2 regions of the Planctobacterium sp. R6 genome follow, and region 1 is predicted to be linked to the other one. Evidence: predicted binding sites of a transcription regulator. Region 1 holds the regulator's gene; the other holds the start of a gene.
The links. Region 1 encodes LexA, which represses DNA repair genes until DNA is damaged. Its sites were predicted from a motif close to TACTGTATNNNNATACAGTA; they were not measured.
Positions count from the first base shown of each region.

Region 2: the regulator LexA is predicted to act here: its motif matches at 13,710-13,729, upstream of recN (DNA repair protein RecN).

Region 1 covers NZ_JBVTQY010000005.1:151,244-166,845, forward strand. The annotation lists gene AC0J20_RS05460 (cytochrome c oxidase subunit 3) at 1-373, opposite strand, end outside; gene AC0J20_RS05465 (cytochrome c oxidase assembly protein) at 385-945, opposite strand; gene ctaD (cytochrome c oxidase subunit I) at 955-2,553, opposite strand; gene coxB (cytochrome c oxidase subunit II) at 2,566-3,687, opposite strand; gene lexA (transcriptional repressor LexA) at 4,083-4,706, opposite strand; gene plsB (glycerol-3-phosphate 1-O-acyltransferase PlsB) at 4,881-7,319, shown strand; gene ubiA (4-hydroxybenzoate octaprenyltransferase) at 7,322-8,155, opposite strand; gene AC0J20_RS05495 (chorismate--pyruvate lyase family protein) at 8,222-8,794, opposite strand; gene AC0J20_RS05500 (flagellar basal body-associated protein FliL) at 8,932-9,330, shown strand; gene AC0J20_RS05505 (hypothetical protein) at 9,392-9,874, opposite strand; gene glpG (rhomboid family intramembrane serine protease GlpG) at 9,996-10,838, opposite strand; gene glpE (thiosulfate sulfurtransferase GlpE) at 10,835-11,149, opposite strand; gene tdh (L-threonine 3-dehydrogenase) at 11,151-12,179, opposite strand; gene kbl (glycine C-acetyltransferase) at 12,179-13,366, opposite strand; gene AC0J20_RS05530 (glycosyltransferase) at 13,524-14,624, opposite strand; gene AC0J20_RS05535 (glycosyltransferase family 9 protein) at 14,621-15,602, opposite strand, start outside.
Region 2 covers NZ_JBVTQY010000046.1:5,809-21,410, reverse strand. The annotation lists gene greA (transcription elongation factor GreA) at 1-169, opposite strand, end outside; gene carB (carbamoyl-phosphate synthase large subunit) at 166-3,387, opposite strand; gene carA (glutamine-hydrolyzing carbamoyl-phosphate synthase small subunit) at 3,400-4,530, opposite strand; gene dapB (4-hydroxy-tetrahydrodipicolinate reductase) at 4,828-5,628, opposite strand; gene AC0J20_RS20110 (cytochrome b/b6 domain-containing protein) at 5,810-6,490, shown strand; gene AC0J20_RS20105 (RidA family protein) at 6,759-7,154, opposite strand; gene AC0J20_RS20100 (TetR/AcrR family transcriptional regulator) at 7,323-7,904, shown strand; gene AC0J20_RS20095 (c-type cytochrome) at 8,051-8,518, opposite strand; gene dnaJ (molecular chaperone DnaJ) at 8,652-9,776, opposite strand; gene dnaK (molecular chaperone DnaK) at 9,928-11,847, opposite strand; gene grpE (nucleotide exchange factor GrpE) at 11,945-12,574, opposite strand; gene nadK (NAD(+) kinase) at 12,772-13,653, shown strand; gene recN (DNA repair protein RecN) at 13,758-15,428, shown strand.

The DNA.
Region 1 (15,602 bases):
TGTTTGAAGCACCTCCTAACCAGGGAACAGCAATGACTCTGGCGTAAAAGAGCGCGCCAAAAAATGCAAAGAAAAACATCACTTCGGAAAAAATAAACCAGGACATCCCCTGTCGGTATGAACGTCCCAACTGGGCACTGTGCATACCTGACATGGATTCATCGATCTGATTCTTAAACCAGCCGACCAGCATAACCAGCAAAACTACAAATCCCGCCAGCAACATCAAAGCGCCGTTGCCGTCAGTGCCTTTTTTCATTTCAATGACGAAGTTACCCGCGCCAAGCGCCATTAAAAATAGGGCAACAGCGCCCACAAATGGCCAGGGGCTTTGATCAGGAACATAGTATTTTTCGTATTGTTGTTCACTCATTTTAATCTCCTTTAACCACGGTTCATGGCAATTTCTTGCGCATCCGAAGTTACGTCATACAAAGTATATTGCACTGTAAAAAAGTTAATGTTTTTTGGAAGCTCCGGGTCCACATAAAACCGCATTGGCATCACTGTTTCGGCCCCCGATTTAAGGGGCTGTTGCTCGAAACAAAAACACTCTGTTTTGTTCAGGTATATTGCTGCGGTTCCGGGGGAAACAGAGGGGACAGCCTGCCCCACAATATCCCGTTGCGTCGGATTCTTTGCATAGAAGTCTACCTGGTACATTTCACCGGGATGAACCTCAACGCGGCGCGTCTGTGTCTCAAATTGCCAGGGCATACCGGTATTGGTTCGGGTGATAAACTCCACTGTCACCAGGCGGCTTTTATCCACCTCTATATTGGTGTATACCGCCGCCTCATTAGACGTTTTTCCATTGATGCCGGTAACTGCACAAAACACGTCATACAGGGGGACCAATGCGAACCCAAAACCAAACATGCCAAAAACCACAGCCACCAGTTTGATGACAACTTTCTTGTTTTCGGCCTGCCGTGAATGACTCATATATGTAAACTACTTAACCACTGGCGGTGTTTCAAAGGTGTGGTAAGGTGCCGGGCTGGGCACTTCCCATTCTAACCCTTCAGCGCCGTCCCAAACCTGCGCAGATACAGGTTCGCCTTTCTTGCGACACGCCTTAATCAACAAGGCGAGGAAGATCAATTGCGACAGGCCAAACGCAAATCCACCCAGGCTTATCCACTTATTGAAGTCCGCAAACTGCAGTGCATAATCCGGGATCCGTCTTGGCATACCCGCCAGGCCAACAAAGTGCATGGGGAAAAACAACAGATTTACCGAAATCAGTGAACACCAGAAGTGCCACTTGGCCAGGGTAATATCAAACATCTTTCCGGTCCATTTCGGTAGCCAATAGTAGGTTGCCGCCATAATTGAGAATACCGCACCGGTAACCAGAACATAATGGAAGTGAGCTACCACAAAGTAGGTATCGTGATACTGGAAATCCACCGGTGTAATCGCCAACATCAGACCCGACAATCCACCAATGGTGAACAGGACAATAAAGGCCAGTGAAAACATCATGGGTATTTCAAAACTAATGGCTCCCCGCCACATCGTCGCCACCCAGTTAAAGACTTTCACCCCTGTTGGTACCGATATCAGCATGGTGGCAAACATAAAAAACAACTCAGCCCCTACCGGCATCCCGGTGGTAAACATGTGGTGCGCCCAAACGATAAATGACAACAACGCAATGGACGCTGTGGCATACACCATTGATGAGTACCCAAACAGTTTTTTACGGGAGAAGGTAGGAACAATCTGAGAAACAATGCCAAACGCAGGCAATATCATGATGTATACTTCCGGATGCCCGAAGAACCAGAAAATATGCTGGAACATCACTGGATCACCACCACCGGCGGCATCAAAAAAGCTGGTTCCAAAAAACTTGTCGGTCAGTACCATAGTCACCGCACCGGCTAAAACCGGCATTACGGCAATTAGCAAAAAGGCGGTGATCAGCCAGGTCCAGACAAACAAGGGCATTTTCATAAACGTCATGCCCGGCGCGCGCATGTTTAATATGGTTACGATAACGTTAATCGCCCCCATAATTGAGCTGGCCCCCATGATGTGCACTGAAAACACAAATAATGCAGTGGTATCATTACTGTATGTGGTGGACAGCGGAGCGTAGAACGTCCAGCCAAAAGCCGGGCCGCCGCCCTCCATAAATAGCGACATTAATAAGATCAAGAATGCAAAAGGCAGGATCCAGAAACTCCAGTTATTCATCCTGGGTAATGCCATATCAGGTGCGCCTATCATCAGCGGCACCATCCAGTTTGCCAGGCCGGTAAATGCAGGCATTACCGCACCAAACACCATGATTAAACCGTGCACTGTGGTCATCTGGTTGAAAAAGTTGGGATCAACTATCTGCAACCCGGGTTGAAACAATTCTGCCCGAATCACCATCGCCATGGCACCGCCAATCAAAAACATGATAAAGGCGAACCAAAGGTATAATGTTCCGATATCTTTGTGGTTAGTTGTGTACAACCAGCGCTTTATACCGCTGGGTTTATGATCGTGATGATCATGGTGTTCGTCGTGATGGATATCATTAGTCACTGTACTCATCTCAACTCCCCCTTATTGTCCATTTAATACAGCGTTAACATCTTTGGCTTGCACCAATTCACCGGTATCATTCCCCCAGGCATTACGCTCGTAGGTTATTACTGCGGCAAGTTCTTTCATGGAAAGCTGTTTTGCATAAGCCTGCATCGCTGTACCCGATACCCCGTTAACCACGACATCAATATGTTTTTGCATGTCATTTAGCGCAATGTCACTGCCTTTCAGTGCCGGGAATACGCCCGGCAACCCTTCCCCGTTCGGCATATGGCAAGCCGCACAGGTAGTATTGTAGACGTGCTCACCAACAGTCATCAGCTCGTCCATGTCCATGTTCATGGCCAGTAACTTTTGCTCTTCTTCTTTTGCTTTGCGCTGCAACTCTTCCTGCTCTTCTATCCAGGCTGCATACTCAGCCGGTTCTTTCGCAATCACCACCACGGGCATAAAGCCGTGATCTTTCCCGCACAACTCGGCGCACTGTCCGCGATAAATACCCGGCTTTTCTACCCGGGCCCAGGCTTCATTAATAAAACCGGGGTTCGCGTCTTTTTTCACCGCAAAATCCGGAACCCACCAGGAGTGGATCACGTCATCAGAAGTAATGAGGAAACGGACCTTTTGGTTGGTGGGAATCACCAGTGGCCGGTCCACTTCCAGCAAATAATTGATATTTTTTTCCAGCTTATTGGCAATCTGTTCAGGTTGAGTCGCCATCACAGAATAATATTCCACCTCATTGTCCATGTATTTGTAATGCCACTTCCATTGTGATCCGGTCACGATCACAGACACATCTGGTGCAGAGACATCTTCCATAGCAATCAGGGTTTTAGTGGCGGGAATGGCCATACCGATAAGGATGATAAAAGGAACCACCGTCCAGGCGATTTCCACCTTTACACTTTCATGGAAGGTAGCCGGTTTTACGCCCCGGGACTTTCTGTGGAAAATGGTAGCCCACAACATCGCACCAAACACTATGATGGCAATCACCACACAAATCCAAAAAATGGTCATGTGCAGGTCATAAACCTGTTGGCTAATGTCAGTAACGCCACTACGCAGATTTAACTGATATTGTTCAGGCTTAGGATCTGATGCAGCGAAAGAAGCGAAACTCACTAAAAACGCCATTACGCCCCAAAACCCAGTAAATATTTTACCCACCTGTGTGTTCCTCCTTCTTAACCCGTTGTTTTCTTATTGGTCATTTTTACAACAACGGTGCCGCACAAAAGTTACGGCATTGAAACAGATATGTTATTACTATGTTAAAAACTGAATGATATGTAAACAAATTTCGAAGATCAAAAACAATTGAGAGACACTAAATGATGATTTTTTCATCACCTATAGGGTCAAAAATAGACCTAAATTTGGAAAAAGGAAATAAAAAAGCCATTTTCAGGCAAAACTTTTAGGCCGGGGAAACTATACTGAAGCGGTATTACAAACAAAAAAGCCCATTTATCAATGGGCTAGGTCATCACAGAAAGATATTTAAAAACTAATGCCAGATAAAAAGATTATTACATCCAGGCGTTATTTCGGATAATTCCCACCGCAATACCTTCAATATTTAGCGGCTGGGAGTTTAAATCCACTTTAATCGGGGCAAAGTCGGCGTTCTCAGCATGCAGTAAAACCTGGGAACCGGTTTTTTCAAAACGTTTAACCGTGACATCATCTTCCACTCTTGCCACCACCACCTGACCATTACGCGCCTGATTAGTGCGATGCACGGCCAGCAAATCACCGTCCATTATGCCGATGTCTTTCATACTCTCACCATCCACACGCAGCAGATAATGTGCCTCTGGCTGAAACATACCGGCAGCGACCTGATAATGACTTTCGATATGCTCCTGCGCCAGTATGGGTTCACCGGCAGCCACTTTACCAATCAGGGGTAAACCCAACTCAGGTTCAGGCTCGTCAACAGGTCCGGTTAAACGAATGCCACGGGAGGTCCCTGCCAGAATTTCAATGACCCCCTTTCTTTGCAAGGCTTTCAAATGCTCTTCGGCGGCATTGGCTGACTTAAACCCCAGTTCACGTGCAATTTCAGCACGTGTGGGTGGCATACCCGTATCGGCAATGGTCTCTTTGATCAGGTTGAGTACCTGCTCTTGTCGTAATGTAAGTGGACGCATATCGAACCTGTTTTTACGTACAGTTTAACTGGGAGTATATACAGTTGCCGAATAATCTCAACAGAAAATCTGCTATTTCGCTTTTGACCGCGATATTCGCTTACATAGATCACTAAGCCAAACAGAAAAGGTCATGCTATGATCCCCGATAATGTGAATCTAATTTAAATAACCATGGCTTGGTATCAGAATCTGTTTTTTAATTTAGTGAAGTTTCCAACTCGTTGGTTGGTTAAAACCAGCAATATCCCGACAGATATTGAAGGCGAGTTAGGTATTGATAAAAGTCGTCCAATTATCTATCTGTTAAAAACCAACTCGGTAACAGACCGCGTAGCGCTGGAACTCTCCACAAAAATGCTGGGCCTGCCGGCGCCTGACAAACAACTGGAAATTGGCAACGACAAGATAACCAACTGTCTGTTTTTACAGGAGCCGGAAGCGCTGCTGTCAAAAAAGTCCAAACACACAGACATAAATAAAAGCTTTACCCGGTTGTTTGAGCTGCACCGTGATGACGAGTCACTGGATCTGCAAATCGTTCCCGTCTCTATTTTTTGGGGCCGGGCACCAGGCAAAGAAAGTCGTGGCTGGGCTGATCTGCTTACCGACAGAGCGTCGCCAAACTGGTTGAGAAAGTTTTTTATCGTATTGTTTTTAGGACGGGACAACTTCGTCTATTACAGCTCTGCGGTATCCAGCCAGCGTATGGCCACCACCCGAGGCACAGATTCTGAAATAGCACATAAACTCATCCGATTGGCGCGTACCCATTTTTATCGTCGCCAACAAAGCATGAATGGCCCGATGTTGATGGACAGACATCAGCTGTTTAACAGCATATTGGCGGCCCCCTCAGTGAAAAAAGCCATGGCGCAGGAAGCCAAAAACTCACCGGCACAATTACACAAGGCCCGGCAGAATGCCAAAAGTTATATTGAAGAAATCGCCGCCGACTATCGCGAAGGCGTTATCCGACTAGGAGACCGCTTGTTAGGGCGGGTCTGGAACAAAATATACAATGGCATTGAAGTTAAAAACGCCGACAAAGTACGGGAACTGGCGCAAAATGGTCACGAAATCATCTATGTCCCCTGCCATCGCAGCCACATGGATTATCTGCTTTTGACCTATGTAATCTATCACGAAGGACTGGTTACGCCCCATATCGCCGCAGGCATCAATCTCAACTTTTGGCCTGTTGGTGGCCTGTTCAGACGCGGTGGAGCCTTCTTTATCCGACGCTCTTTCGCCGGAAACAAACTCTACACCGCGGTATTTCGTGAATACCTGGAGCAGTTGTTCAACAAAGGCTATTCGGTAAAGTTCTACGCAGAAGGCGGTCGCAGCCGTACCGGGCGATTACTGCCGCCAAAAACCGGAATGCTGGCAATGACCATTCAGGCGATGGTAAAAGGCGTAAAACGGCCGGTCAGCATCGTGCCGGTCTACATCGGTTACGAACACGTCATGGAAGTTAAAAGTTATCTGAAAGAGCTGCGCGGTAAAAACAAGGAAAAAGAGTCCTTTCTCGGGGTGTTTTCCGCCATCAGAAAGCTGAAAAATTACGGGTATGGCTTTTTAAATTTTGGGGAGCCGATCCACCTGGGTCAGTACCTGGATAACAATGCACCGCAATGGCGTGAAGATCAGGGCAGTATTGAAGACAAAAAGCCCAGTTGGTTAAACCCGACTGTCAATGTACTGAGTCACAACATTCTGGAGAGAATTAACCAGGCATCGGCGGTAAGCGGTATGGGCCTGGCCTCTTTATGCTTGCTGGCTGCCGAAAAACGGGCCATGAGCAAAGAAGAGCTTTTGCAGGTTATGGAAAGTTATCTTGGACTGCTCAGACAATGCCCCTACAGCAGTCAGAGCAGCTTCCCGCAGGTGAGCGCCGAAAAGTTGTTAGAAAACACCCTCCGACTGGACAAATTTAATGTTACCGAAGATAGCTTTGGTGAGATTATTTCCATTGAGCGCGATAACGCGATATTGCTCACCTATTATCGCAACAACATTTTGCACATGTTCTGCGTACCCGGTTTAATCGCGGCCATCATTATCGCCCACAATGAATGCCATCGCGATGAAGTAAGCAATATTGTTTCCCGGATTTTCCCGCTGCTGAAAAAAGAACTCTTTATCTACATGAAAGAAGCAGAGGCTGAAGCTTACACCCAAAGTCTGATCGACGGCATGGTGCAACAGGGCATGCTGCAATCCAACGACGGCGTACTTACCCCCGCCGATACCAGCAGTGTGCAATTTTACAGCCTGTGGCTGCTCAAATCGGTGATCCAGGAAACATTGCAACGCTATGCCCTGGTGCTGAACCAATTAGAGCAATTGGGTACCACCGCGCGCGGCGCCCTGGAAAAACGCAGCAGACAGGTGGCGGAGCGTATGTCAACGCTGCATGGTATCAGCGCCCCGGAATTTTACGACAAAAATGTGCTGGCTACATTTATTGCTGCCGCACGCGAGTATGAAATCTGGGAATCCAATGATGAAGGCCTGTTATTGCACTCAGAAAAGAGTAAAGAATTACAGCAACTGCTGTTTACGTTGGTGTCACCGGAATTTGTCAAACGCCTGCAGCAAATCAAATAAGCTCAGATGAACGTCGGGAGAAGGAACTCCCCGACAAGTCCCAGGGTGATCACAAGCCCCACCTTGTTGTTGTGCAAAAACGCCTGAAAGCAGGCGTCACGCTGACGATGCGCAATCATTTTTTGTTGCTGTAAGAACAAAAGTGCAGCGATAAACAGCATACCATAGGCAAAATAGCCCAACTGCAACCATAAAAATACCAGCAACAGACTCACCAGGGTTAAGCCCTGCAACAGACCAATGATTAATTTATCGTACTGACCAAACAGAATGGCGGTGGACTTCACCCCTATTTTCAGGTCGTCTTCTCTGTCTACCATGGCATACATGGTATCGTAAGCCACGGTCCACAACAGATTAGCCAGATAAAGCAGCCAAACCCACCAGGGAACCTGTTGCTGAATCGCCATGAATGCCATCGGAATACCAAAACCAAATGCCGCCCCCAACACAAATTGCGGCAGGTAAGTAAACCGTTTCATGAAGGGATAGCAAAATGCCAGAGCCAGCGCCACGAAGGACAACATTACCGTTTGCCAGTTCAGTGTCAGAACCAACAGGAAAGCCAGCAAAGACAGACAGGCAAACAACAGCACGGCACCCCGGGACGAAATTTCGCCGCTGACGATCGGTCTTTGCTGTGTGCGCTGCACATGGCCATCAATTTTGCGATCAGCAAAATCATTGATCACACAGCCTGCCGACCGCATCAGAAAAGTCCCCAATACAAATACCAGACTGATATGCCAGCCAGGCCAACCCTGTGCCGCCAATAGCAAGCCCCAACAGGTAGGCCACATCAGCAACCAGGTACCGATGGGCTTGTCTGCCCGCATCAGCCGCCAACAGGCACTGGCTTTATTTGACAGGTTGAATGTGCTCAATGTGAACCACCTGACAACTTAGAGATTGGCATAGGCCGGACTCCCTGGCAGAAAAATCTCAGCCACCATAATGTGATAAGTTTTAAAACTAAACAGCGACCGGCGGCCCCACAAATCCAGTTGGTTATCGCGCAACCCCAGTTTCTCCTGAGTCAGGCCCGACACCGGACACTTAACCAGCTGAAAGCTCTGACGTTGAAACCTGGGATCGTTAAAGATGATTTTACCCAAAGGTTTGTTGCCCAATCGCATCAGACCAGACATTTCGTCATTCAGGAAATTCACCGGCAACAAAGAGCGGGCAAATACCCACGTTTCATCATTGCCTTTCAGGAATACTTCACGCACCTGGGTATCCTGTGGCACCGCACCAAACTGACCATAAAGGTACTGCACTTCATCGGGAGAAATCTCCGCCGTTTGCTGATTGAGTACCTCTACCTCGAAGCGCAAACAATTGGCCTGCAGCCTTTCAGTTAACGACCCGGTATTAAGCAACCAGTTGCGCAACAGAGGATCAGTGGGTTGGAAATCATCAGCATTATGCCAGGATTCGTTAATAGTGAGGTTTTTCAGAAGGTTTTCAGCCAAAATTCATGTAGATTAATTAAATTATGCAAAATAATACCAATTAGATGATTTAGACTAAAGCTTCTGCGTAATATAATCTACAATAGCGGTTGGACCGTTATCATCCTGTTTATTATTGGTTTTTTCTGGTACTGAATATGAAAATAAAAATATTGGGACTCACACTTTTAGCAAACATTTTGCTCTTTAGTGGCACGACACAAGCCAATGATACTGCTTACTTTGGTCTGGAGCCGGACATTGTCACTAACTACATCAGCTCCAACAGCCGCAATATCGGTTATGTCAGAGTTACCATCGAGTTAATGCTGGATTCCGCCAAACATCTGGAAGCCGCTGAACACCACGCTCCGCTATTGCGAGCCACCACCATTGACATTTTTGGTCGCCAGACTGAAGAACAGGTAAAGTCTCTGACCGGTCGGGAAGATATTCGCCGCGCCTGCCTGGATGAGTTGCGCAAACTCATGAAAGCAGAAACCGGTTCAGAAATGATTAAAGATGTGATCTTTACCAAATACCTTTATCAAGGTTAAATCATTGCCAATCTTCAGCCTGAGCGCACCTTGTTCAGGCCGAGACCGGTTAAACTGAAGCTCAGTAAACTGCCGCCAGTGTTGGGGATGTTTTGACGTCCAAACCCTCAGCAGACATTTCAGAGCCCGGGAAAACAACAAACTGCGTGGCAGTATATTTGTCCATACCCCCGATCAACTCATCTGCATAGCAATTCTCGCACTCAATTTTGAAATAGAGCTTTTTACCCGCAGGCACTTTTTCCAATCTGATAGAAATTAGTTTTTCTCCATCAGCTTTGTATTTCACACTATCAGCATTAACGACAGATTCGAAATAAGGATCTTCGGCAAACTGCCAATTGACTTGCCAATACGCCGCGTCACTGTCCGGGATAATATTCCTTAGAACCGACACAAAGTCGTCTATGGGGGCCGTTGGAATGGGGTAATCGCCAGTCAAATAATCGTGTTTCGCACTCACAAAGTGAGGAAAACCCATTGCGGAAATGCCTAAAACAGCGCCCCCAGCCTGGAGAAAGTTACGTCGGGTAAGATGATTCATAAACACTCCTGATTGCATTTAGTTATCGCGGGAAATCAAGCGAATTTAGATCATATAGAAATGTGGAAAACATGACACCAATTAATTGTGGAAAAAAATCTGAAATGTTGAAAGCCTCAGCCTACACCTTGGCAAAAACTCTACTGGCCAGCAACGCCAGCAGACAGCCACTAACCAAACCCGTTAAATGAGCGGTGTTCGCCATGTTTATCCAGAGCACGTCTGCAAACCCTATAACCAGCCACAGCAGCATAAAGCCAATCAAGGGTTTCGACAGACTCAATCCTTTATCAGGTCTAAGCCAGCCCATCCACCAGACAAAACCAAATAATCCGTAAACCACTCCACTTAAACCGCCAAAATTCGGGCCAGAGACCCAGAACTGCGCCAGGTTGGAGAGCAATCCGGTAATGAGATAGATTGCCACCAGCAAACCCAGTCCCAGTTTATGTTCAATGTCACTGCCCAGAATCCACCACCACACCAGATTGAAAATAATATGCAGGGCAGAAAAGTGCATCAGTGTTGGTGTGATTAATCGCCACACCTCACCACTTTGCATCACTTCTGACCAGGGCTGAAAATAAAGGTGATCGAAAAGTTCAAACTGGCCAAATACAAACACCAGACCATGAATAGCCAGGGCAATCAGTAAAATTGCGGCGGCAAAGGGCGATTTGAACAGCGAATTTGCTATGTTGCTCAGGGAAAAATGGCTGTTGCCCGCCCCTAATTCGGCAGGCGCGGCAATTTGCCAGGCAAAAGACTGAAACTTTTTGGCGTTGGGATTTTGCACAAATTCCAGCAACATCTGTTTTGCCTCTTCCAGATCGGAATCATCGTGCAGAATCACCTGAAATTGCTGTTCCTGCGCCTGACAGGAACACGCGATATTATTCGCCTGCATATAAGCCACCAGCGTATTCGCCGGTGACTTTTGCGGAAAGGCCGCCAGAACAATCACGCGCTTTCTGATGGCATAGATTGTTTCCAGGCCTCAAAACCACCATCCATGCTATAAACGTCATCAAATCCTTGTGCCACAAAATACTGAGCGGCTTGCTGACTGCTGATGCCGTGGTAGCAACAAATCACCACCGGAGTATCAGTGGATAACTCTGTAATCACTTGCTGCAGATTGTTGTTGGTCAAATGCGCAGAACCCGGAATATGGCTCTGAGCAAAGCTGTCAGGATCGCGTATATCAAACACTTTCGCGCCCTGTTGCATCAGGGTCGCCGTGCCAGCGACATCAATATGTTTAAAAGATTGCATGTTACTCCTGCCAGTTTAACAACACTTTTCCGGATTGACCGGAAGCCATGGCTTCAAAGCCCTTTTGAAAATCATCAATGCCAAACTGATGGGTAATCATGGGCGTCAGGTCCAATCCAGACTGGATCAGACTGGCCATCTTGTACCAGGTTTCAAACATTTCCCGGCCATAAATTCCCTTGATCACCAACCCTTTGAAGATAACCTGGTTCCAGTCGATGGCCATATCCGAGGGCGGAATACCCAACAAGGAAATTTTACCCCCGTGATTCATGCTGTTCAGCATGTCTCTGAAGGCCACCGGGACACCTGACATTTCCAGCCCTACGTCAAACCCTTCGGTCATGCCCAAATCCCGCATCACATCCTTCAGAGATTCTGATGCGACATTTACCGCACGCGTTGCACCCATTTTCCGGGCCAGTTCCAGTCGGTACTCATTGACATCGGTGATCACCACATTGCGCGCACCCACGTGTTTGGCCACGGCCGCCGCCATAATACCAATAGGACCAGCACCGGTGATCAGTACATCCTCACCCACCAAATCAAAAGATAACGCGGTATGTACCGCGTTACCAAAGGGATCAAATATCGCGGCCAGATCATCACTGATATTGTCAGGGATTTTAAAGGCATTGAAAGCCGGGATCACCAGATATTCGGCGAATGAACCGGTGCGATCTACGCCCACACCATAAGTGTTGCGACACAGGTGACGACGCCCGGCCCGGCAGTTGCGGCAATGACCGCAGGTAATATGGCCTTCGCCGGAAACCCGGTCACCCTTTTTAAACCCTGCCACTTCACTGCCCATGTCCACGACTTCGCCAACGTATTCGTGGCCCACAACCATAGGCACGGGAATGGTTTTTTGGGCCCATTCGTCCCAGTGGTAAATATGCATGTCGGTGCCGCAAATGGCTGATTTTCGGATCTTGATCAGCAAATCATTGTGGCCCATTTCGGGTTTATTGGTATCCACCATCCAGATACCTTTTTCAGCATGTAATTTTGATAAGGCTTTCATTAGATCACTCCTAACTCTTTGCCCACACTGATGAAGGCATCAATGGCTTTGTCCAGTTGCGCTTTGCTATGTGCTGACGACATTTGGGTGCGAATGCGGGCCTGACCTTTTGGCACCACAGGGAAAGAGAATCCCACCACATAGATACCTTTTTGCAACATTTTATCTGCCATCTGTGACGCCAGTTTCGCATCCCCGATCATAACCGGAATAATGGCGTGATCAGCACCTGCCAGGGTAAAACCCGCTGCTGACATCTTCTCTCTGAAATAACGGCTGTTTTCCACCAGCTTTTCACGTAAATCACTGCCCTGTTGCAACATTTCAATAACGCGAATTGATGCCGCCACGATGGAGGGTGCTAAGGAGTTGGAAAACAGATAGGGGCGTGAGCGCTGACGCAACCATTCAACGACCTCTTTCCTGGCCGCCGTATATCCACCGGACGCGCCACCTAAGGCTTTACCGAGGGTACCGGTGATAATATCAACCCGCCCCATCACTTCACAATATTCGTGACTGCCGCGACCATTTTCGCCTACGAAGCCAACGGCATGAGAGTCATCCACCATTACCATTGCGCCGTATTTATCTGCCAGGTCACACACGCCTTTCAGATTGGCTATGATGCCGTCCATAGAGAACACCCCATCGGTAGCAATCAGTTTAAAGCGGGCACCTTGTTCTGTGGCTTCCTGCAATTTGGCTTCCAAATCAGCCATATCATTGTTGCCATATCGAAAGCGCTTTGCTTTACACAGGCGCACGCCATCAATAATGCTGGCGTGATTTAAAGCATCGGAAATTATCGCATCTTCAGGACCTAACAGGGTTTCAAATAAACCAGCGTTAGCATCAAAACAGGAAGAATACAAAATGGTATCTTCCATGCCGAGAAACTCAGAGATTTTTTGCTCCAGCACTTTGTGGTTGTCCTGAGTTCCGCAAATAAACCGCACTGACGCCATGCCAAAGCCATGACTATCCAGACCATTTTTTGCCGCCTGTATCAATTCAGGATGATTCGCCAGTCCGAGGTAATTGTTGGCACAAAAGTTCAGTACCTGGGCGCCACTGGTGACACTCACGTCGGCATCTTGTTGCGAAGTAATCACCCGTTCTGATTTGTACAAACCTTCTTCTTTCAAGGTTGCCAGTTCGGTTTTCAAATGTTCTATCATGCTCATTGTAGGCCTGCTGAAAATATCGTTATTAATTTATTGTAGGTATTTTAAAGGATAAAGGTGCAATAGTAACTGGCCCAATGCAAAGCCGATAGTCTGGCTTCTATGCAGTTAAATCAAATTGTAATTAAAAACTGACAGTGCCCCTGTTGCCGAAACGTCAAATCAGACCCAGGTAGTTTTGGTAATTTCGCTTAGCCATGGTGGCGATGGAAAAATCTCGCTCGGCAATGATGCGGCCGTTGTGGCCCATTGTCTTTCGCAATTCAGCGTCGCTGAGGAGTTGTTGCATGGCGTCATTCAAACCTGTCTGGTCGCCCACCTCGGTTAACAGGCCATTTTGTTGGTGTCGCACTATTTCAGGAATGCCTCCGGCACGGGTAGCGACAACAGGTCGCCGACAGGCAGCTGACTGCAACAACGCCACTCCCAAACCTTCGGTTGTGGCGGGGTGAACCACCAGATCAACAGCGGGGATAATGCGCCACATGTCCTTGCGAAATCCGGGGAATTGCACCCGCTCCTGCAACCCCAATCTGGCCACCTGTTGCTGATAGGCTGGCAACCTGGGCCCCTTGCCAAACAGCAATAACCGGGTATGGGGGAACCTGTTGCGCAAGCGGTAAAACGCGTCTATCAAAGCGGCCTGCCCCTTGCGCTCAATCATCTGAGCAAAATTGGCAATCACCAGTTCTTCCGGCTGAATATTAAACTCGCTTCGGAACCAGCTGGCATCGGCTTCAGGGGTAAATAAATTGGTATCTACGGCACTGTGGATGGTGGTTATGCGCTCGCTGGGGTATCCGGTAGCCCTCACCACATTGGCAATTCCCTCGGAAATACACACCACATTGCGGTACTTGCGATATTTCCAGCGGGCAAAAAGGGCATGCTCTTTGTTGTCCACCCGGCGTGAACACACCGCCGCAACGCCGCAGAATTGCGCGGCCAAAGCCGCAAACAGGTCCGCCCCCCGGCGACTGTGAACATGCACGATATGGGGACGATAGTGTCGAATTTTCTGGCTAATACGAGATATTAAACCCAGGTCCAGGTCCCCTCGCATGGGTATGGGGTCCACCAGCGCAACATCTCTGGCGGCCAGCGCAATCTCACTTTCGACAGGACACAGTAAAACGTTATCAACCGGGTAAGACTGCAACCCCTGACAGAGATAAACCACTTGCTGAGCACCGCCATACAGGTGCTTACCCGCCTCGATATGCAGCACCCGAATTCGCTCTGCAGTAGGTGCCTTCATGTTGCTGATTTACCGTTATTGTTAGCCTTGACCCGCAACATTTTCAGGCGCTTTAGTACACTCTTTGCGCTGATATCGGCCATGCAATGAAACTCACCATCACAACTGGGTTTGCGCTTACATGGCGAGCAGGATTTATTGAGATAGATAATTTCAGCCCCTTCAGCGCTCAGATAGGGTGCGGTAGAGCCAAACAGACACACAGTGGGCACGTTGTGCATAATGCCCATATGGGTCACGCCGGTATCCACACCTACCACAAAACGCGCCCGGCGCACCAACTCAGCGGTTTCCGGCAGCGTGGTTTGGCCTGCCACTGACAGCATATTGCCACAGGCGGCTAAATCCTTGGCGTGTTCAGCATCCTCGGGGCCACCGACAATGAGCACAGGAATGCGATATTTTTTACGCACCTTTTCCGCAAGGTCCATCCAGTGACCTTCAAACCAGTGCTTTTGTGGCCGCGTGGTGTAGACACAAAAAACCGCATATTCCGACACACCCCTGTCACTCAATAGCGTGTCGACCGCCTGTCTTGTTTGCTCTGATCGCGCTATCGACATCTGGTATTGGGACATTGAACAGCCCAACTGCTTAGCCAAAGCCCGATATTCAGAGGCAATTATCGGGGTATTTTCCCTGGGCAGGGTCTGATGAAAGAACCAGTGACTACCCTCTTTGCTGCCCAGACCAATTTTTAAAGTACCTCTTGCCTGCCAGGCCCAGATGCCACTTTTAAGTAAGCCCTGCACATCAATAATCAGATCAAATGATTGGGCTTTTAGTTGTCTTCGGAAAGCCTTTATCTCTTTGAACAGTGTGAGCAGACGACCTTGTTTTCTCAGTCTTTTCCAGCGTGCCCGGGGTAATTCCAGGACCTCCTTCAGCAACGGGTGCCCATGCAGCATAGTGGCGCCAACCGGTTCCGCTAACCAGACGATATTGGCGTCAGGCCATCGGGCTTTAAGGCTGTTAAGC
Region 2 (15,602 bases), on a different contig from region 1:
AGCTTTGTTGTTCTCGGGCGGCGTGATACTCAGCATTCTCTTTCAAATCGCCATGCTCTCGCGCTTCGGCAATTGCATTCACAATTTGCGGACGCTTCACGGTTTTCAGTTCGTGCAACTCCGTCTTTAGCATTTCAGCCCCTTCGGCTGTCATCGGAATTTGATTCATTTAGTTATTCTCTTATGTAACTCCTGTACAGAATTAACATCATTGCGATCATCCGAAGCATGAGCGTTTATAGTGGCAAAAGCCCCGTTCATGGTGGTGGTGTAAGCTACTTTATTCAGCAGTGCTTCTTTACGGATGTATACGGAGTCAGATATGGCCTGACGCCCTTCGGTCGTGTTAATTACGTAGCAGTATTCGCCGTTTTTGATGGCGTCAACAATATTTGGTCTGCCTTCAGACAGCTTGTTAACCACATCACAATCGACATTCGCGTTGTTCAATAACCGGGCGGTACCACTGGTGGCTTCCAGTGCGAAACCTTTTTGCAGCATAGCTTTACCCAGTTCTACAGCGCGATTTTTATCATTATCTCGCAAAGACAGCAAGACTTTACCTTTTTTCGGTAACGGCGTTCCCGCGCCCAGGTTGGCTTTAGCGTATGCCTGAACAAAGCTTTCGCCAACCCCCATAACTTCACCGGTAGAGCGCATTTCAGGGCCGATCAACGGGTCCACGCCCTGGAATTTCGCAAAGGGGATCACCACTTCTTTGACTGAATAGTAAGGCGGGATCACTTCTTCCATTTCGTTTTGCTGCTGCAACGTCTGGCCCACCATGGTACGCGCGGCAATCTTAGCTAAAGGCTTGCCGGTTGCTTTAGACACAAAGGGAACAGTCCGGGCGGCACGAGGGTTTACTTCAATCAGATAAACCTCACCATCTTTCACCGCAAACTGGGTATTCATCAAGCCGATGACACCCAGCTCCAGCGCCATGTCTTTAACCTGTTGGCGCATCACATCCTGTACTTTTTTGGGCAAACTATAGGAAGGCAGTGAACAGGCCGAGTCACCAGAGTGAACACCGGCTTGCTCGATGTGTTCCATAATGCCACCAATTGTTACGTCTTTGCCGTCACAAATAGCATCCACGTCCACTTCAATGGCATCATCCAGGAATCGATCTAGTAGTACCGGAGAATCGTTAGATACACTCACGGCTTCATTCAGATAGCGTTTTAAATCCTGAATGTCGTACACGATTTCCATTGCGCGACCACCCAGTACATAAGAAGGGCGTACTACCAATGGGAATCCGATGTTTTCAGCTTCCGCCAGTGCCTGTTCCATATTGCTGACAGTCGCATTGGCGGGTTGTTTCAGTTGCAGCTTGTGTACCATCTGCTGGAAACGCTCGCGATCTTCTGCGCGATCAATAGCATCTGGCGGCGTACCTATGATAGGCACTCCCGCTTCTTCCAAAGCTCTGGCCAGCTTAAGCGGTGTTTGACCACCATACTGAACAATAACGCCCTTGGGCTGTTCAACCCGGACGATTTCCAATACATCTTCCAGAGTCACCGGCTCAAAATATAAACGATCGGACGTGTCATAGTCAGTAGAAACGGTTTCCGGATTACAGTTAACCATAATGGTTTCGTAACCGTCTTCACGTAACGCCAGTGAAGCGTGTACACAGCAATAATCGAATTCAATACCCTGACCAATGCGGTTTGGACCACCACCTAAAACGACAATTTTATCCTTATCCGATGGATTGGACTCACACTCTTCATCATAGGTAGAGTACATGTAAGCAGTCGTAGTGGAAAACTCTGCCGCGCAGGTATCAACTCGCTTGTAAACAGGCAATACCTGGTTCTTAACCCGAAGGTCACGAACATCAGATTCAGCCAGTTTAGTTAAATCAGCAATGCGGGCATCGGCAAAACCTTTGCGCTTAATTTTTCTGAGAAAATCACCTGTTAAGGCAGCAACGCCTTGCTGCTGCATGTGGTTTTCCAGGTTCACGATGTCTTCAATTTGCACCAGGAACCATCGGTCGATATTGGTAAGATTGAATACTTCATCCACTGACATCCCAAAACGGAACGCGTCTGCAATGTAAAAAATGCGCTCGGCGCCAGCTTCCGTGAGTTCTCTGACTAACTGGTTTTTAGCGTCTGCCGCTTCCAGGTCGAGGATTGGATCAAAGCCATTTACGCCGATTTCTAAACCGCGCAATGCTTTTTGTAATGATTCCTGCTGATTGCGGCCAATGGCCATCACCTCACCCACTGATTTCATCTGGGTAGTCAAGCGGTCATTTGCACCGGAGAACTTTTCAAAGTTAAAACGTGGAATTTTGGTAACCACATAATCAATCGCAGGTTCGAAAGATGCCGGGGTCAGCCCGCCGGTGATATCGTTAGCCAGCTCATCCAGGGTATATCCCACTGCCAGCTTGGCCGCTACTTTCGCAATCGGGAAACCAGTGGCTTTAGAGGCCAGTGCAGATGAACGTGAAACACGCGGGTTCATTTCGATGATAACCAAACGTCCGTCTTCAGGATTAACGCCAAACTGTACGTTTGACCCGCCGGTTTCAACGCCGATTTCACGTAATACCGCCATGGCGGCATTTCGCATAATCTGAAATTCTTTATCCGTTAAGGTTTGCGCAGGAGCAACGGTAATGGAGTCGCCGGTGTGAATACCCATAGGGTCAAAGTTTTCGATGGTACAGACAATGATGCAGTTATCGTTTTTGTCACGCACCACTTCCATTTCGTACTCTTTCCAACCAATCAGTGATTCATCAATCAACAATTCGTTAGTGGGCGAAAGATCCAGACCGCGGCGACAAATTTCTTCAAACTCGTCAACGTTATAAGCGATACCACCGCCTGTTCCACCCATTGTAAAAGATGGACGAATGATACAAGGGAAACCGATACGGCTTAGCACGTCGTGGGCTTCTTCCAGCGTGTGAGCGATCTCTGCGCGAGGACACTCAAGGCCAATAGATTTCATGGCTTTGTCGAAGCGCTCGCGATCTTCGGCTTTATCTATGGCATCAGCTGTCGCACCAATCATTTCTACGTTGAATTCAGCCAGTACGCCGTGCTTTTCCAGATCCAGAGCACAATTCAGTGCTGTCTGACCACCCATGGTGGGTAACACCGCATCAGGGCGTTCTTTGGCAATAATGTTTCTGACCACTTCCCAGTGAATTGGCTCGATGTAGGTTGCATCAGCCATTTCCGGATCTGTCATGATAGTGGCAGGATTGGAGTTAACCAGAATTACCCGATAGCCTTCTTCGCGAAGGGCTTTACACGCCTGAGCACCCGAATAATCGAATTCACAAGCCTGACCGATGACGATTGGGCCTGCGCCCAGAATCAAAATACTTTGTATGTCGTTACGTTTTGGCATTGTCAGATCCTGTTACTTACGTGCTTGCATGAGTTCAATAAAGTGGTCGAATAACGGCGCGGCGTCATGAGGTCCCGGGCTGGCTTCAGGGTGTCCCTGAAAACCAAAGGCAGCTTTGTCATTGCGATGAATACCCTGCATTGAGCCATCAAACAAAGAGGTATGAGTGACTTCCAGATTATCAGGCAAGTTGCTTTCTGAAATGGCAAAACCGTGATTCTGGCTGGTGATCATGACCACACCACGTTTGTGGTCTTTTACCGGATGGTTTGCGCCGTGATGACCGAATTTCATTTTCTCAGTAGTCGCACCCGATGCTAAACCTAACAACTGATGCCCTAAACAAATACCGAACACCGGAATATCAGTCTCAAGAATTTGTTGAATTGCTTTGATGGCATAATCACAAGGCTCTGGGTCACCAGGACCGTTGGATAAAAATACGCCGTCTGGATTTAACGCTAATACTTCTTCAGCAGAAGTTTGCGCTGGCACTACCGTTAATTTACAACCTCGGGCTACCAACATACGCAAAATATTGCGCTTTACACCGAAATCGTAGGCAACCACGTGAAAGTCTGAGTTTTCTTGTAACTCAGAATGCCCCTTCCCTAGCTCCCATACGCCTTCTTTCCACTCGTACTTTTCTTTAACTGAAACCACTTTCGCCAGGTCCATACCCTTCAAGCCAGGGAATTCCTGAGCCATTTTTAAGGCCTTCGCTTCATCCAGATCTGCTCCGGTGATAATACAGCCGTTTTGTGCGCCTTTATCACGCAGAATACGGGTCAGGCGTCGTGTATCAATATCCGCGATACCCAATACATTACGCGCTTTTAAATAGTCAGATAATGATTGTTCGCTGCGGAAATTGCTGGTAGCGAGTGGCAAGTCACGAATGATAAGCCCCTTAGCCCAGATTTGTTCAGATTCTTCGTCTTCTGAATTGACACCTGTGTTACCTATGTGTGGATAGGTTAAAGTGACAATTTGTTCCGCGTAGGAGGGATCAGTAAGAATTTCCTGATATCCCGTCATCGAAGTGTTAAATACCACTTCTCCAACTGAAATACCTTCGGCTCCAAATGCAGTGCCTTTAAAGACAGAGCCGTCTGCAAGTACAAGTAGCGCTGAATGCGTCAAGATAACCTCCCAAATGCGGTAATATTAACGTAGCCAGTCTGCCAAACACCCATAAAAAACGGGCTGTTTCTAAGCTTATTACTAAACTTATTTACATCCCGTTTTTCTGGCTAAACTGATATTTTTTTGAGTACAACTTAGGTTCAACCTAAATTTATGGCAAATTCCGCGTATTGTAGAGCAACATCGCGAATTGGTCCATATTTAATTTGGTTTTTTATCCTTTTAAGGCCTTTAACACGTTTTCCTATCCAAACGGTCAAAAATTCCAGTTAACATTTCATAAACATGCTTATTTTAGCCTTTTAAGCCTAAAACATCTTGCATGTCGTAAAGCCCAACGGGCTGGTTTACAAGCCACTTAGCAGCCCTGACTGCACCTTTGGCGAAGGTTAAGCGACTGGACGCTCTGTGGGTCAACTCTATACGCTCACCCAACTCTGCAAACATGGCGGTATGCTCGCCGACGATATCGCCGGCACGGATGGTGGCAAAGCCAATAGTCTGTGGATCACGTTCACCTGTGTCGCCTTCACGGCCATAGACAGCGCACTCGTTTAAATCCCGCCCCAGTTCGTCTGCAATCACTTCACCAATCGCCACAGCGGTGCCTGAGGGTGCGTCTTTTTTAAAGCGATGATGAGCTTCCCAAATTTCGATATCAGCAGTCTGCCCCATTACCCTTGCGGTCTGGCGTACCAGATTAAATAACAGATTTACGCCAATACTCATATTCGCGGCAAATACCACTGGAACTGACTGCGCAGCTTCTGCAATCAACGTTTTTTGCTGTTCATCAAGTCCGGTAGTTCCGACTACAACCGGACGCTGCTGTGCCACACATAATTCCAGATTCGCTGCCAGCGCTTCTGGCAGCGTAAAGTCTATCATCACATCAACGGGTAATTGACTGGTATCAGAAGTTGTTAATACGCCCTGCTTAGCCGTGCCTGCCAACTCGCCAATATCAAATCCCTGCCATTTTGACGACGCCCTGACGTGTGCATAATTGAGGTTGATATCTTGTTCCTGCAAATGAGCTTCAATTAACGCCCTACCCATACGCCCATTGGCACCAAATATTCCACTGTTTACCAGACTCACCGGTTTACTCTCTGCTACATAATTTGCTGCCGATACTAGCGTTTTAGCGTTGTATTTTCCATAAATGCATGAGAACAAAAGGCTATAATACCAATCAAAATACCTGACATTAACCGAAGTTAAAAAACCACAGAAATACGTTAGACTTGGGCGCTGAAAGAAGTAAGGACATAGAATGAATCCAAATAATAAAAAATCGTTACTGGTTTGGGACCTGCCGGTTCGGCTGTTTCATTGGCTTTTGGTCTTAGCTTTAGCCGGTCTTTGGTTTACTGGCGACCAGGGCGATGATTGGCTCACCTGGCACTTTTATCTTGGTTATTTTGTACTGGGGTTAATTCTGTTTCGGATTTTGTGGGGTGTTTTCGGTACCCGTTACGCCCTGTTTAAACAGTTTATTGTTTCTCCAATTAAAGCGATTAGCTCAATCAGACAACAACAGGATAGTCCGGGACATACGCCACTAGGTGGTTATATGGCGTTATTGTTGATGTTGGCAGTGCTACTGCAAGCCATTAGTGGTTTGTTTACCAGCGACGAGATCTTTACCGATGGCCCCTGGCGAAGTGCTTTAAGTGCTGAGTATCAGGACTTAGCTGACTGGGCTCACCACAACCTGTTCACTTTGATTCAGATTGCGGCCGCCATTCACATTGCCGCCGCCTTCTACTATTTATTGTTCAGGAAAAATAATCTGATCATGGCCATGATCAATGGCAAGAAAATGATTGATGAAGAACAGCGCATTGCGTCTTCAAAATTGTGGCTGGCGCTGGTTATGCTGTTGATAGCTGTAGCAATTGTTTATGTTTTGATTACCCTTACGCCTGAGGCGAGCCTGGATGACTATTATTGATTGCCAGTGTGAATCACCTAAGCAAAACGAGTAATGTACAACACAGATTGTCCTCTTTATTCTCTTTGTGAACTGCCCGTCTCCTGTTTAAGATCAGGGCAGTATTAGCCGCATAGCTACATTCATGGCATTTCATGTGAGGGATTGTGAAACCTATCCGGCCACAATTCAACTCACCGAATGCCACAAACGTTCTCTTCAGAATTAATTAAACTTATGGCTACCTCAATACCGTGACGAACAAAGGAGCCTCGTTTTCAGGTTGGTTTTACGGAATTTTTGCAATCACTTTAATTTCGAAGTCAAATCCTGATAACCAGGTCACCCCTACGGCAGTCCAGTTGGGATAAGGCTTAGCGTGGAATATCTCTTCCTTCACCTGCATAATGTCAGGAAATTGCTTTTCCGGATCGGTATGGAAAGTTGTAACATCAACGATGTCGTCAAACGTGCATCCAGCCGAGGCTAAAACACTGTTTAAGTTTTCGAACGCCAACTCAACTTGTTTCTTAAAATCAGGCTCAGGGCTTCCGTCAACATGGCTGCCTACCTGTCCGGATACAAAAAGTAATTCCCCTGACTTTATTGCCGCTGAATAACCATGTGCATCATAAAGTGCATGGCGGTAAGATTCGGCAGGATAAATAGCATTGCGTTTTGACATAGTAAAATCTCCAAAATATTTATAAATCGATATAGGTTTGACTACAACAGAGTCTGTGGTCAGTGAGTAATTCTCAACTTAACATACGTGACGTATATGAATATAATTGACATACACGCCGTATGTCAATTTCACATACATAGCGTATATTAATGGATTAGTAAAAAAATGAATAAACGATTAGAGAAAATGGTCGAAAATCGGGCCAAAATGATTTCAGCCGCCAGGGCGGCTTTTGCAGAAAAAGGGTTTGCTGCTGCATCTATGGACGAGTTAACGTCCAGCGTAGGGTTAACACGTGGAGCGCTATATCATAACTTTGGTGATAAAATCGGCCTACTCGCTGCAGTAGTTGAGCAAATTGATTCTGAAATGGCTGCGAAAGCCAAGGCTAAAGCCACTGTGGTTGATGGTGCATGGGAAGGTCTGATGGCGGAAGGTAAGGCCTACATTGAAATGGCAATGGTCCCTGAAGTTCAGCGAATCGTTCTGCTAGACGGCCCTGCATTTTTAGGTGATCCATCGCAATGGCCAAGCCAAAGTAGCTGTCTGCAATCAACGATTAACACCGTTAGTAATTTGGTTGATTCCGGCCATTTAAAACCAGTAGATGTAGAAGCAATCTCGAGGCTACTTAATGGCGCAGCACTCAATGCAGCGCTATGGGTGGCAGCCAGCGATAATCCTGAAGAAATTCTACCCAGAGCAATAGACGCCTTCGAAGTGTTGGCAAGCGGATTACTCAAATAAACTCAGATTACTGCTGACAACGCATACGCCACTTGGTCATTATTCACTGTTGTTCAGAGCCGGTAAATTCAGGTTTGATTATCAATATGGCTGTCAAAGTCAGGTATTTGGAAAAACCTGAGCTAATCAGCCCAGGTATAATTTGCTTACTCAGCCTTAAACACGTCGTGGCAGCCTTTACAGCTTTTACCAACACCACCGATGGCGGAGCGAAACTGGGATTCATCTCCGGCTTTTGCAACAGCCTGTAATCGTTGTGCTGCGGTAGTTAACGCCTGAATTTTTTCGTTGAAGTTGTCAGGCTCTTCCCAGATTTTGTCTAAAGCATCGGTTTCCAGTTTATGCTCTCTGGTATCTGTGGCCAGGTAGTCAGCAATCATTAAACTTAATTGCTCCAGGCGCATGCCGTTTTTTTCCATCACCGCCGCATCAAAAGGTTTAACCCCCTTCGCCATGGCGCCTAAATCTCCCATGTTGCTGCGAATCAGCTGAAATAAAGATTGTCTGAACTTAAGCGCGTTACGGGCTTCTTTAACAGAAGCCGCTTCCTCTTCGGCAATTGCCACTGAAGAAAGTAGCGAAAACGAGAGCATTAGCGCGATAATTTTTTTCATAGTTAACCTGTTGTATTAGTTTTTGGAAGGTATGTCTTATTAAAAACGTTAAAAGCCAGTTAATAAAGACCTGAAAACAAAAAACCCTCCAAAAAAGAGGGTTTTTTCAACATTAATCCGGTTTGATTAGTCTTTAGCCTTTCAGATCATCAAAAAACTGTTTAACGCTGTCGAAAAAGCCTTTTTCCTTTGGACGATACTTTTCCTTTTCGGAATCCATCGTTGAATCAAATTCTTTTAACAGCTCGATTTGACGGCTATTCAGGTTTACCGGCGTTTCCACCAATACCTTACACATCAAATCACCCACAGCGCCGCTACGTACTGATTTAACGCCTTTGCCGCGCAACCGGAACATTTTGCCGGTTTGAGTTTCGGCCGGTATCTTCAACTTTACCTGACCATCCAGAGTAGGTACTTCCAGCTCGCCACCTAAGGCTGCCATGGTAAAGCTCAGCGGAACTTCACAGTACAGGTTGTTTTCGTCGCGAACAAAGATTTCATGATCGCGCACATTTACCTGAACATATAAATCACCAGGAGGTGCACCCGCTTCTCCGGCTTCACCTTCACCGGAAAGACGAATTCTGTCACCCGTGTCCACGCCTGCAGGAATCTTAACCGACAAGGTTTTGGTTTCTTCTACGCGACCATGTCCATGACACTTGCGGCAGGGATCTGAAATGATTTTGCCTTTACCGGAACAGGTAGGACAGGTTTGCTGTACCGCAAAAAAGCCCTGACGCATCTGTACCTGGCCGTTACCGTGACAGGTGGGACAGGTTGTCGGTGACGTGCCTTTTTTAGCCCCTGAACCATCGCAAGAATCACAGGATACCAGGGTGGGTACCTTGATTTCGACTGATTTACCTCTGACGGCATCTTCTAACGACATTTCCAGGTTGTAGCGCAAATCAGCGCCCTGTCTGGCACGTCGACGACCGCCACCACGGCCACCACCGAAGATATCACCAAACACATCGCCAAAAATATCACCGAAGTCAGCCGCACCGGCTCCTGCCCCGCGATTAGGATCAACACCGGCATGACCAAACTGATCATAGGCAGCGCGTTTGTCTTTATCGCACAGGATTTCATAAGCTTCCTGGATTTCTTTGAACTTCTCTTCCAGTTCTTTATCGCCCGACGTACGGTCAGGGTGATATTTCATTGCCAGGCGCTTATATGCCTTCTTAATTTCGCGTTCTTCGGCGCTTTTACTGACACCGAGTACTTCGTAATAATCTCTTTTTGACATGGAGATAATATGTCCCGTCTTTAACCTTGCTTCAGAAATCTTAAGTAGATTTCCGTTTCAGATAATAAACCTGTTAACACAAACAAGGGCGCAGTCTGAGGTGCGCCCATGTTTCAAGTAACAGCATCACAATTCTGATGCTGTCTTTTTCTTACTTTTTGTCGTCTTTAACTTCTTCAAACTCAGCGTCAACAACATCGTCCTGAGGTTTACCAGATGACTTAGCACCTTCACCGGCAGCAGCTTCGGCCGCTTGCGCAGTCTGTGCGGCTTCCATCAGCTTGCCAGACGCCTGGATTAGCTCCTGAGTCTTGGCTTCGATTTCCGCTTTGTCTTCGCCTTTTGCCGCTGTTTCCAGCGCAGAAAGTGCTGTTTCAATCGCAGATTTGTCTTCTGCACTTAACGCGTCACCAGACTCTTCCAACTGCTTCTTGGTGCCGTGAATCATAGCGTCAGCCTGGTTACGTGCCGATACCAGTTCTTCGAACTTCTTATCTTCCGCCGCATTGTCTTCGGCGTCACGTACCATTTTTTCCACTTCTTCATCACTCAGACCAGAAGAAGCCTGGATAGTGATCTTCTGCTCTTTGCCAGTATCCTTATCTTTCGCAGATACGTGCAGGATACCGTCAGCATCGATATCGAAAGTAACTTCGATTTGTGGTTCACCACGACGTGCCGGACGAATACCTTCCAGGTTAAACTGACCCAGAGACTTGTTACCAGAAGCTTGCTTACGCTCACCCTGCAGTACGTGTACCGTTACTGCTGCCTGGTTGTCATCAGCGGTTGAGAACGTTTGCGATTTCTTAGTAGGAATCGTGGTGTTTTTCTCAATCAGTGGCGTCATCACGCCGCCCATAGTTTCGATACCCAGAGATAGTGGCGTTACGTCAAGTAACAATACGTCTTTTACTTCACCGGCTAATACGCCGCCCTGAATCGCTGCACCTACGGCTACCGCTTCATCCGGGTTCACGTCCTTACGTGCTTCTTTGCCGAAGAACTCAGTTACGTATTTCTGTACCAGAGGCATACGTGTCTGACCACCCACCAGAATGATGTCGTGAATCTCAGAAACTGACAGGTCAGCATCCGCAAGAGCTTGTTTAACCGGCTCAAGAGACTTCTTAACCATGTCTTCAACTAAAGACTCTAACTTGGCACGTGTTACCTTGATAACTAAGTGCTTAGGACCAGAGGCATCAGCTGTGATGTAAGGCAAGTTAACTTCTGTTTGTTGCGCAGAAGACAATTCAATCTTGGCTTTTTCACCCGCTTCTTTCAGACGCTGCATCGCTAATGGATCTTTGCGCAGATCGATACCCTGATCTTTCTTAAACTCGTCTACCAGGTAAGTGATAACACGGTTATCGAAATCTTCACCACCTAAGTGAGTATCACCGTTTGTGGCCAGTACTTCGAAAGTGTGCTCGCCTTCAACTTCATCAATCTCGATGATTGAAATATCAAAGGTACCACCACCTAAGTCATAAACAGCAACAATGTTGTCGCCTTTTTTCTTGTCCATACCATAAGCCAGTGCAGCTGCAGTTGGCTCGTTGATAATACGCTTAACTTCTAAACCAGCGATACGACCGGCATCTTTAGTGGCCTGACGCTGAGAGTCGTTGAAGTAAGCAGGAACAGTGATTACCGCGCCAGTTACTGGCTCACCCAGATAATCTTCTGCTGTTTTCTTCATTTTCTTAAGAACTTCAGCAGATACCTGAGGTGGTGCCATCTTTTCGCCTTTGGCTGCAACCCATGCATCACCATTATCAGCCTTAACAATTTCATAAGGCATGATGTCGATGTCACGCTGAACCTCAGCATCTTCGAAACGACGACCAATTAAACGCTTGATTGCGAATAAGGTATTTTTCGGGTTTGTCACCGCCTGACGTTTAGCTGGCTGACCAACTAAGGTTTCACCATCTTGTGTATAAGCGATGATGGAGGGAGTTGTGCGATCCCCTTCCGCATTTTCAATAACTTTTGCTTTGTCACCGTCCAGTACTGCAACACATGAGTTTGTAGTACCCAGGTCGATACCAATGATTTTACCCATCAGGATGTCTCCAACTTAAAATTCTTTAAAACTGTATTTTTAATAGGGTTGCTCAGCGTTTTTTCAACAAAGCCGAACCCAGTTTTTTGCATTTTTTTTACGCTTCGGTATTTACACCTTCAGAAGCAGCACGAGAAACAGCCACCATAGCTGGTCTCACCAGACGACCATTTAACTGGTAGCCCTTCTGCATCACAGCGATTACTGTATTTGGTGCAACGTCCGCGGATTCCTGCATAGACATAGCCTGATGCAGTTCCGGATTAAAAGGTTGTCCTTGCGGATCGATAACTTCCAAACCAAATTTTTGCACTGTTGCCACAAATGATTTGTGGGTAAGTTCAACACCTTCCAAAATTGGCTTCATTTCGTCACTCGCGTTATCAGAAGCCTGTAACGCGCGCTCCAGGTTGTCGATAACAGGTAACAACTCTCCGGCAAAACGCTCTAAAGCGAACTTCTTAGCTTTGTCTACTTCGCCTTCTGCGCGGCGACGGGCATTTTCTGCTTCCGCTTTGGCGCGCAACACTGAATCCTGCTGTTCAACCACAGTTGCCTGTGCTTTAGCCAGCTCAACTTCCAGCTCTGCGATACGCTGCTGCTCTACGGTTTCTAATACCGCGTCAACGGTTTCACCTTGAGGTAACTCCTGAGATTCATTTTCAACCGCTTCTGGCTGCATCTCTTCAGGGTTTACTGCTTTGTCATTTTGAACGTCGTTACTCATGATTTTGCAATCCGAAAATGTATGAAAATTGAATTAGGGAGCTAGATGGGGATGGTTACAGATGATTCAAGTTACAATTTGTCATATTTTTAATATTGTTCAGAAATGCCCCGATAAAAGGCAATGATCTTGTGGTTTGAAATCTAATTGGTGTATAACAAGCTTGTTTGTTTTAACTTTTTCCTTGAGCCAACACTATGCCCCCAATGTTTGAAACCGTTGGTCTGATTGGTAAGCCTAATCATTCTGGCGCCAGCGAAAGTCTGCGAATTCTGTACAAATTCCTGAAAAAAGAAGGTTGCACAGTATTGGTGGAAGAGCGCGTTGCCAATGTCCTCGATGAAAATGATCTGCAAGTACGGGACATGGTGTCTATCGGCAAAAGTGCACAACTAGCTATTGTGGTGGGTGGTGATGGCAACATGCTGGGCGCAGCACGGGTTTTATCCCGTTTTGACGTGGCCGTAGTGGGTGTTAACCGAGGCAATCTTGGCTTTTTAACTGATATCGCACCCGACGAAATTGAACGTCAGATGACCGACATATTCGACGGCAAATTTAACAGTGAAGAGCGCTTTTTGCTGGAAGTAGAAGTTCATCGTCACGGCGAACTTAAAAGCAGCAACGCCGCTATCAACGAAGCGGTATTGCACCATACTAAAGTGGCGCACATGATGGAATTCGAGTTATACGTCGATGACATGTTTGTATTCAGCCAACGCTCAGACGGCCTGATTGTCGCAACACCAACGGGATCAACCGCATATTCACTATCGGGTGGTGGCCCAATCCTGACCCCAAACCTGGATGCCCTGGCGATAGTACCTATGTTTCCCCACACACTCAGCAGCCGCCCTATTGTAGTGGATGCCAATAGCGAGATAGTCTTAAAAGTATCAAACGACAACACCGAAAACCTGCAGGTAAGCTGTGACAGTCATGTCATGCTGGCTGTGGTACCAGGCGATGAAATCCTGATCCGCAAAAATCCCAGTTCACTGCATCTCATCCACCCCAAGGGATATAGCTACTTTAATGTTTTACGCACCAAACTTAACTGGGGCAGTAAACTTTACTGAGCAATATTACTCGTTTAAGTAAATATTTTTTGCACAAACACTAGACAGTGATAAAAACATGTATATATTTACAGTTAACTGTATACCTATACATGGTTTTGGATATGCTTACACAACTTTCCGTTAAAAACTTTGCCATCGTAAAATCTCTGGATATTGAGTTTAAACAAGGGATGACTGCCATAACCGGCGAAACCGGTGCTGGTAAATCCATTGCAATTGATGCCCTGGGTCTGTGTTTAGGTGAACGGGCCGAAGGCAACAGCGTGCGTAAAGGGGCTAAAAAAGCCGAAATCACCGCCTGTTTTAATATCAAAAACAATCCTCGCTGTCTGACCTGGCTGCAGGAGCACGATTTAGACGATCATGACGACACCTGTATTCTGCGCAGGGTAATCTCCAGTGAAGGACGTTCAAGAGCCTACATCAATGGCTGTCCGGTGCCCTTGCAGCAACTCAAAGAGCTTGGCCCACGACTGGTAGCCATTCACGGTCAACACGCTCATCAGGCCTTATTAAAAAGTGAGGCACAACGGGCTTTACTGGACAGCGACGAAATCATTCAACAGCAACTGAGCGACCTAAAAAGCCTGGTAACCCGACACAACAAGGTACAACAGGAACTGGAACAGTTGAATCAGATGCGACAACGCAGCGAAGATCGTAAAAACCTGCTGTCATACCAGCTTACCGAACTAGATGAATTCGGCCTGTTGGACAACGAATTTGAATCGCTGGAAACCGAGTTTCGCAAAATGAGCCACAGCCAGTCATTGCTGGAAGACTCTCAGATCAGTTACCACGAATTGTGTGAGTCAGAACAGGGTAATGCCGCCAGCATCATTTCTCGCTGCCTGGAGCGCATTACCGATCTGGTGGAACACGATGAAAGCTTAAAACCAGTGCAATTAATGCTACAGGAAGCGCAAATCAATATTGATGAAGCCGGTGTTGAGCTGTCAAATTACGTGGAATGTCTGGAAATTGACCCACTGAAAATGCAACAAACCGAACTGCGTTATTCCAAGGCGATAGAGTTAGCCAGAAAGCACCTGGTTCAGCCAGAAAGTCTGTACCAACATCATCAGGAATTAAAAGCAGAGTATCAGTCACTATTTGACAGTGAAAACAAGGGTGAAGCCCTGCAGGAAGAACTGCAGACATTGAAAAATGATTACCTGCTAGTGGCTGACAAACTACATACAACCCGTTGCAAAGTGGCTAAGCGATTACAAAAAGCCGTAGCGACTGAAATTCGCCGAATGAACATGCCAGACGCGGAATTTGAAATTGCTGTTACCGACAGCCACAGAGATAAGATAAACAGCAAGGGGCACGATCATATTGAGTTCCTGTTGTGCAGTAACAAAGGTATGAACATGGAAAAACTGGAAAAGGCCGCATCAGGTGGTGAGCTGTCCAGAATTGGTCTGGCATTGCAGGTGTTGGGCAACAAAACTCACGCGGTGCCCACATTAATATTTGATGAAGTGGATACCGGGATCAGTGGCAGTACCGCTTCGGTGGTAGGCGACTTGCTGAAAACCCTGGGAGATAACGAAGCTCAGGTATTTTGTGTCACCCACCTACCACAAGTAGCTGCCAAGGCGCGCAACCAGATGTTGGTAACTAAGTTTTCTGATGGCAAAACCACAGAAACACATATGACCCCGCTGGACGAAGACAAACGCGTAGAAGAATTAGCAAGGTTATTAGCAGGCGATATTCTCACTGATACAGCCATTGCTAACGCCCGGGCCCTGCTACAAAACTAATACAGCTAAAACATTCTGCATATACAGGGCACATCGGTTACAGGGCAAATCGGTGCCCTGCCCGTTTTTGCTCAATGGTAGTTATCCGCACCTTTGCAGTGAACCTCTTCAGTACCGAATACCGGTAAGTTAATTCGACCACACGGGCTGCAGGCACGCGAAATCCAATAAAAA